2 linked regions of the Methyloferula stellata AR4 genome follow. The protein of the gene in region 2 interacts with the protein of the main gene of each other region in a pairwise test. Links are inferred from orthologs where the notes say so. Each region holds a gene or a part of one and is shown on either strand. Other genes may lie near its edges. The genes, in order: A3OQ_RS0111055 and A3OQ_RS0111990.

Region 1 (3,016 bases), 170 kb from region 2 along the record:
ACCTCCTGCCAATTGGCAGCCTTCAGCCAGGCGTAATCGTCGACAAGGCGCGTGCCGTGAACAGTCTTTTCCTGCGGCCGCTTTTCGGCGACGGGCGGCTTGGCGAGCGTGGCACCGGATAATGTCTTTGTCATTTCATCCAAACATGTCTGCGAGCGGCATGAACCCATGCGGCCCCATTGGAATCGGCCGTACTCAGCCTTCCTTCGGCGTGAATTTCAGCGCCAGACCATTGGTGCAATAGCGCTGGCCGGTCGGCTGCGGACCATCCGGAAAGACATGACCCAAATGCGCTTCGCATTTGGCGCATCTGATCTCGACGCGTTGCATGAAATGCGAATTGTCGACATGCTCGTCGACCACTTCTTTATCGACAGGCGCGTAGAAGCTCGGCCAACCGGTACCGGACTCATATTTCGTGTCCGAGGTGAAAAGCGGCTCTCCGCAGCAGACGCAAGAATAGATGCCGGGCTTTTTCTGGTCCCAGTTCGGGCCGGTGAAAGCCGGTTCAGTGCCGTGCTTGCGCGCGACGGCATATTGCTCCGGAGTGAGCAGTTCCTTCCACTCCGCATCGGTCTTCACAACTTTGTTTTTGACTTCATCTTTCGACATAGTGTCCTCCGGTTCGGTCATAGGTTAGTCGCTTGGGGAAGCCGGCTCCAGCCAAGCGCGATCGGCGCGACGGAACCTCTTTACCGCTTTTAACTGGATCTAAAATGAGCCTTTTAAGTCATTGGCTTATATATAGGTTCGGAGATGCGGAACCAGTTGTGACCCTATATCCTGGGCGCGTTATTTGGCGCTCCCGCACCGCTTTTCCATAAGTCCTTATGCAATTTCCAGCTCTTTTAAAGATTTCGATTGAAACACAAGAAATAAGCTTCCCGCTACTTGCGGGCGGTAAGTTTTCGTCATAAAAATAAGGCAACACTAACAAGTCGATTCCTTCGAAATCGCACAATAGTTATCTGAGCCATCCGATAGACCCTAAATAACCGTGATTGACCATAAGACATCACGGTTTAATTGATGATGCGCACCTTTTCAGGATGATGAGCGGCATGAGCGACACATCTGGTTCCGATAATTATATCGAATTGGCCGCGGACATTGTCTCGGCCTATGTCAGCAATAATTCAGTTCCGGCCTCGGATCTGCCCAGTTTGATTAATGACGTGCACTCGGCCCTCATCCGCGTCACGGCGGGAAATGTCATTGTGCCCGTCGAAGCGCCGAAGCCCGCCGTGCCGACGAAGAAGTCCATCACCAACGAATTCATCGTGTGCTTGGAAGACGGCCGGAAGTTCAAGTCCCTGAAACGGCATTTGCGGACACAATATAATATGTCCCCGGACGAATACCGTGAAAAATGGGGCCTGCCGCCCGATTACCCAATGGTCGCCCCGAATTACGCCAAAGCCCGCTCGAACCTCGCCAAGGAAATGGGGCTTGGACAGCAGCGCCGGCGGGTCCCGGCGGCGAAGAGGTAGGACCGCGGAAGCAAAGCAGGCTCGCGGCCTGCTTACCCGCCCTATCCGATTGCTTTAGAATTTAACGCCAAAAGCCGATCCCGGCGCCCCCAATCGGGGCGCCGTCCGTTTTGCGGTCAGGCGATGGCCTGTTCGGCGACCTTCGCATCCCGCTTGATTCGCTCGACCATGGACCGCACGCCATTCGTGCGTTGCGGCGTCAGATGCGCGGCAAGGCCGAGGCTTTGAAACAGGTCTTGCGCATCGGTCTTCAGGATCTCCGAGGCGGTGTGGCCTGAATATATCGCGAGAATGAGAGCCACCAGCCCGCGCACGATATGCGCATCGCTATCGCCCTTCAGATTGAGCACCGGCTTTCCCGACTCGTCCTTCACGATGGTCGTTTCCAGCCACACCTGGCTGGCGCAGCCGAGAACCTTATTCGCGCTATTGTGCGCTTCATCGGACAGAGGATCGAGCGCGCGGCCGAGTTCGATCAGATAACGGTAACGGTCTTCCCAATCGTCGAGGAAGGAAAAGTTGTCGAGTATTTCTTCGAGGTTCATAGCTGACCGGACGATCTAGAGAGAAATGATTGCTCTCTGTATATCGGCGGAAGGGGGGATGAGGCTATAAAAATTTCGCGCTGCCACATAGCCGAAGACTATGCTCAATTGTGCTGCACGGACGCCTTATGCATAGTCACTGGCCGGCTTGACTCGCCTTCGGCCAATCGGAGCGGCCGCTTCGGGGGAACCACCTCTACTGCCGGGGCCTGCGTCGTCGCGACAATTTGCGGCAGCTTCGCAGCGGCAGCGACACAGTCGGCCGGCACCTTCAGACATCCCTCTTCGAGCTTGGCCTTGACAAGGCTACCCGCGGCCGTCGCGAGATCTCCGGCCACGCCCGCCGCGGCTTTCATCATCCCGTCCTGCAGGCTGCTGCCCGCCGCTTGCGCGGATGGCGTCTCCTGCGGCCAGGTCATCGCGTGAAAGACGATCGTCAGCCAGAACACGCAGCGAATGAGAAAGAACATAGGCGCTATCCCCCAGAGCGGGATGAGGAAAACTGGATGGCCGATCCAGGCCACTTTGGGTTTTATAGCGCGGGCGGATAAAGGCCCCGCCAAAGTTCGCGCTCAAATCGCGCCAACTTGATTCACTTTTGAGTCAGCATGAAGCGGAGCTGACAAGAGCTTTTAAACCATAGGCCGAAGTTTCGCTGGTTTGGCACGGCTTTGGATTTGATTTTGCGCCTGATTCACCCGTTTTGCTCAGGTTGCTTAGGGTTCACTTAAGGCGCACCTGCGACTGTCTTCTCCGGAAGAGAGCGTGACCTTCTCTTCATCGGTGGGTTGCGGCTGGAGTTCGGCCTTGAGTTATTTTGTGCGTTTCGAAGATCAGGCGAGCACCTTGCTCCATCAAGGCGCTCTGAACGATCTCGCCGAAAAAACCCGCCATAAAGGATTTATGCTGCTGCAGCTCGCGATGAGCTTTGCCGCCTGTGCCATCGCACCTTTCTATCTTGCCTTTCACGGCGCGCCGGCA
Region 2 (3,145 bases):
AGCCAATTCTATTAGGCCTAAGCCCAAAGCCTATCCGCCGAAAGGCCGAAGTCAAAGCTTGCCGCGCGGGGTCGTGGCAAGCTTTGTTTCAGGAGGAAGCGCTGACCGCATCGGCCGGCTTCAATGTGACGGATTCACCGCAGCCGCATGACCCAACCTGATTGGGATTGCGGAAGACGAAGCCGGAAGAGACAGTGCTCGTCTCATAATCCATCTCCGTGCCGAGCAAAAACATGAGCGCCTTCGGGTCGACGACGAGCTTCACGCCTTTGTCTTCGACAACCTCATCGAGCGGCCCCAGCTCGTCGGCGAATTCGACAGTATAGGCCATGCCGGCGCAGCCGCCGTTCTTGACGCCAACCCGCAGACCCAGCACCGGCTTTCCGGCTGTTTCCGTCAAGTCCCGGACGCGCGCCGCCGCCGCCTCCGTCACGGACATAATTGCAAATCTCGAGGCCATGCCTAGCTCCTTGAGCCCTGAAGTCCATTTCGTGATCCGGATATGGGGACTCAATCGCCGATTTGCAGCCTCTGGCAGGCGAGGCAGCCCGCCGGCAATAAAAAAGCGGCTGATTTCTCAGCCGCTTATCAGAAGGAAAGATGAATTGAACGGTTTCGCGACCGCTAAGGCCGCGAAACATCTCAAGGTCAGAACATATCGAGCGAGACCCGAGCCTCGTCCGACATGCGGCCCTGCTCCCACGGCGGCTCGAAGACGATGCTCACGACCACGCCGAGGGTGCCAGGCACTGTGCCGATGGCCGTCTCGACCGATTCCGTGATCTGTCCGGCGACGGGACATCCCGGCGCCGTCAAGGTCATCTCGACGCGGATCAACCGGTTCTCGTCGACATCGACTTTGTAGATAAGACCCAGCTCGTAGATATCGCAGGGAATCTCCGGGTCGAAGATCGTCTTGAAGGCCGCGACGCAATCGCCCCTCAAGCGGTTGCGCTCCTTCTCCGAAACATCGTCGGAGAAGATCCACTGTGGGTCGTTCGGCGGAACCGTTGTGGCTTCTGCGTCTGCGGTTTGAGCCTCGGACATAAATCGCTCCTCGTTCTCAGGCGAACAAACCTTCGGCCCGGATCAGGGCCTCAGCGAGTTTGTCGACTTCTTCGAATGTATTGTAGACGGCGAAGGAGGCACGGCACGTCGAAGTGACGCCGAACCGCTTCAACAAGGGCTGGGCGCAATGCGTTCCAGCCCGCACGGCGATGCCGGAACGATCGATGATCGTCGCGACATCGTGGGCATGCGCGTTTTTCATTTCAAAGGCGACGATGGCGCCTTTGCCTTTCGCATGCCCGAAGATTTTGAGCGAATTGATCTTGCCCAGACGCTCATGCGCATAATCGCTCAAGGCCATTTCATGCGCATGGATGCGGGCGCGCCCGATCTTCTGCATGTAATCGACCGCGGCGCCGAGCCCGATCGCCTGGATGATCGGCGGCGTGCCGGCCTCGAAGCGATGCGGCGGCTCGTTGTAGGTCACGGTATCCATCGTGACCTCGTTGATCATCTCGCCGCCACCAAGGAAGGGCGGCAGCTTCTCAAGCCATTCCGTCTTGCCATAGACAGCGCCGATGCCCGTCGGGCCATAAAGTTTGTGGCCCGTCACGACATAGAAATCGACATCGAGATCGCGGACATCGACTTCGAGATGGACGGCGCCTTGCGAACCGTCGATCAGGACCGGAATCCCGCGCTCATGCGCGATTTTGACGATCTCCTTCACCGGCGTCACCGTGCCGAGCATATTCGACATATGCGTCATGGCGACGATCTTGGTTTTGGGCGACAAGGCCTTCTCGAAGGCCTCGAGGGAGAAATTCCCCTCGTCGTCGACATCGACCCATTTGATCACCGCGCCCTTGCGCTCGCGCAGGAAGTGCCACGGGATGATGTTGGCGTGATGCTCCATGATCGAGAGGACGATTTCGTCGCCCTCTTGAATGAAGGCCTGGCCGAACGAGGCCGCGACCAGATTAATGGCCTCGGTCGCCGATTTGGTGAAGATGATCTCGTTGACCGACCCGGCTCCCAAGAAGGCGCGCACGCTTTCGCGCGCCTGCTCGAAAGCATCCGTCGCGGCCGTCGCGAGATAATGCAGTCCGCGATGCACATTGGCATATTCGGTATAGGTCGCGCGGACCATGCGATCGACGACTTCCTTCGGCTTTTGCGCCGAAGCGGCATTGTCGAGATAGACGAGCGGTTTGCCGTAGACTTCCATCGAGAGGATCGGAAAATCCTCTCTGATCTTCATCACGTCCAAAGGCGCATCGGTGATATGCTTATTCATTGTCCGCACCATATCTGAGCCCAGTGCAAAGCCCCGTGCTCGATCCGTTGGGCAGGCAAGAGCAATATCCGGCCGCTCCTGCCATGCGCATCCAGGCCATTACTTCTTGACCCGCTCGTTGAGCCAGGTTGCAATCTCGGTCCTAAAGGTTCCGACGAGAGCCTCGTTTTGAATCTCGTCTGCCAGCTCACCGGCAAAAGCCTCAAGCAGAAGCGACTCCGCATCCGCATAAGGAATGCCGCGGGACTGAAGATAGAAGATCTGGTCTTCGCTCAAGCCGCCGCACGTAGCGCCGTGGCCGCAAGCGACATCGTCGGCGAAGATTTCAAGCTCGGGCTTGTTGTTCATCGCGACCATATCGGTCAGCAGCAGAGCCTTGCTCAGCATCTTGCCGTCGGTCTTTTGCGCACCCGGGGCGACGCGGATCTTGCCTTGGAAAATACCCGTCGCTTCATCGTCGAGAATGTAGCGGAAGGTCTCGCGGCCGACACAGCCTTGGCCGACATGCTCGACGAACAAAGTCGTGTCCGCATGCTCTTTTCCGCGCAGAAGGGATACCCCACGCAGCGAGCCCACCGTCTCGTCTCCGGCAAAGCGCATGAAGATCTGGCGACGGACGAGGCCGCTGCCGGCGATCAGCGCGAAACTGTCGAATTTCGCTTTGGCGCCCACCTCGACAATGAAGGTGTCAAGCCGAACGCTGCCGACCGCTGTCTTGGTCAGCATCACCGTATGGCCGACATCGGCTTCGTCGGCGACCGAGAAAATCAAGGCGCCGAAAGTCTGGCCGGTCCGGCCGCCATCGCCAATGCTCGACTCCGAGATCCGGACAGAAGCGCC

The links.
Region 1: the proteins of A3OQ_RS0111990 (region 2) and A3OQ_RS0111055 interact in binary tests that used the Escherichia coli proteins (3 or more experiments, as listed by UniProt). The link is inferred for Methyloferula stellata AR4 from one-to-one orthologs.

Annotation. Positions count from the first base shown.
Region 1 is NZ_ARWA01000001.1:2,261,147-2,264,162, reverse strand. Bases 322-3,016 are described here. They hold A3OQ_RS0111055 (SufE family protein), read right to left. Parts: upstream 2,036-3,016; coding sequence 1,607-2,035; downstream 322-1,606. Other genes in these bases: A3OQ_RS22095 (sensor histidine kinase), read left to right, coding at 2,843-3,016; A3OQ_RS0111050 (hypothetical protein), read right to left, coding at 2,140-2,505; A3OQ_RS0111060 (Ros/MucR family transcriptional regulator), read left to right, coding at 1,062-1,490; msrB (peptide-methionine (R)-S-oxide reductase MsrB), read right to left, coding at 322-612. Also shown: A3OQ_RS0111070 (S9 family peptidase), read right to left, coding at 1-134; more of msrB, read right to left, coding at 196-321. UniProt on the Escherichia coli protein: Participates in cysteine desulfuration mediated by SufS. Cysteine desulfuration mobilizes sulfur from L-cysteine to yield L-alanine and constitutes an essential step in sulfur metabolism for biosynthesis of a variety of sulfur-containing biomolecules.
Region 2 is NZ_ARWA01000001.1:2,434,079-2,437,223, reverse strand. The notes cover bases 185-3,008. They hold A3OQ_RS0111990 (cysteine desulfurase), read right to left. Parts: upstream 2,306-3,008; coding sequence 1,064-2,305; downstream 185-1,063. Other genes in these bases: A3OQ_RS0111985 (SufB/SufD family protein), read right to left, coding at 2,405-3,008; A3OQ_RS0111995 (iron-sulfur cluster assembly protein), read right to left, coding at 649-1,047; A3OQ_RS0112005 (HesB/IscA family protein), read right to left, coding at 185-460. Outside these bases: more of A3OQ_RS0112005, read right to left, coding at 89-184; more of A3OQ_RS0111985, read right to left, coding at 3,009-3,145. UniProt on the Escherichia coli protein: Cysteine desulfurases mobilize the sulfur from L-cysteine to yield L-alanine, an essential step in sulfur metabolism for biosynthesis of a variety of sulfur-containing biomolecules.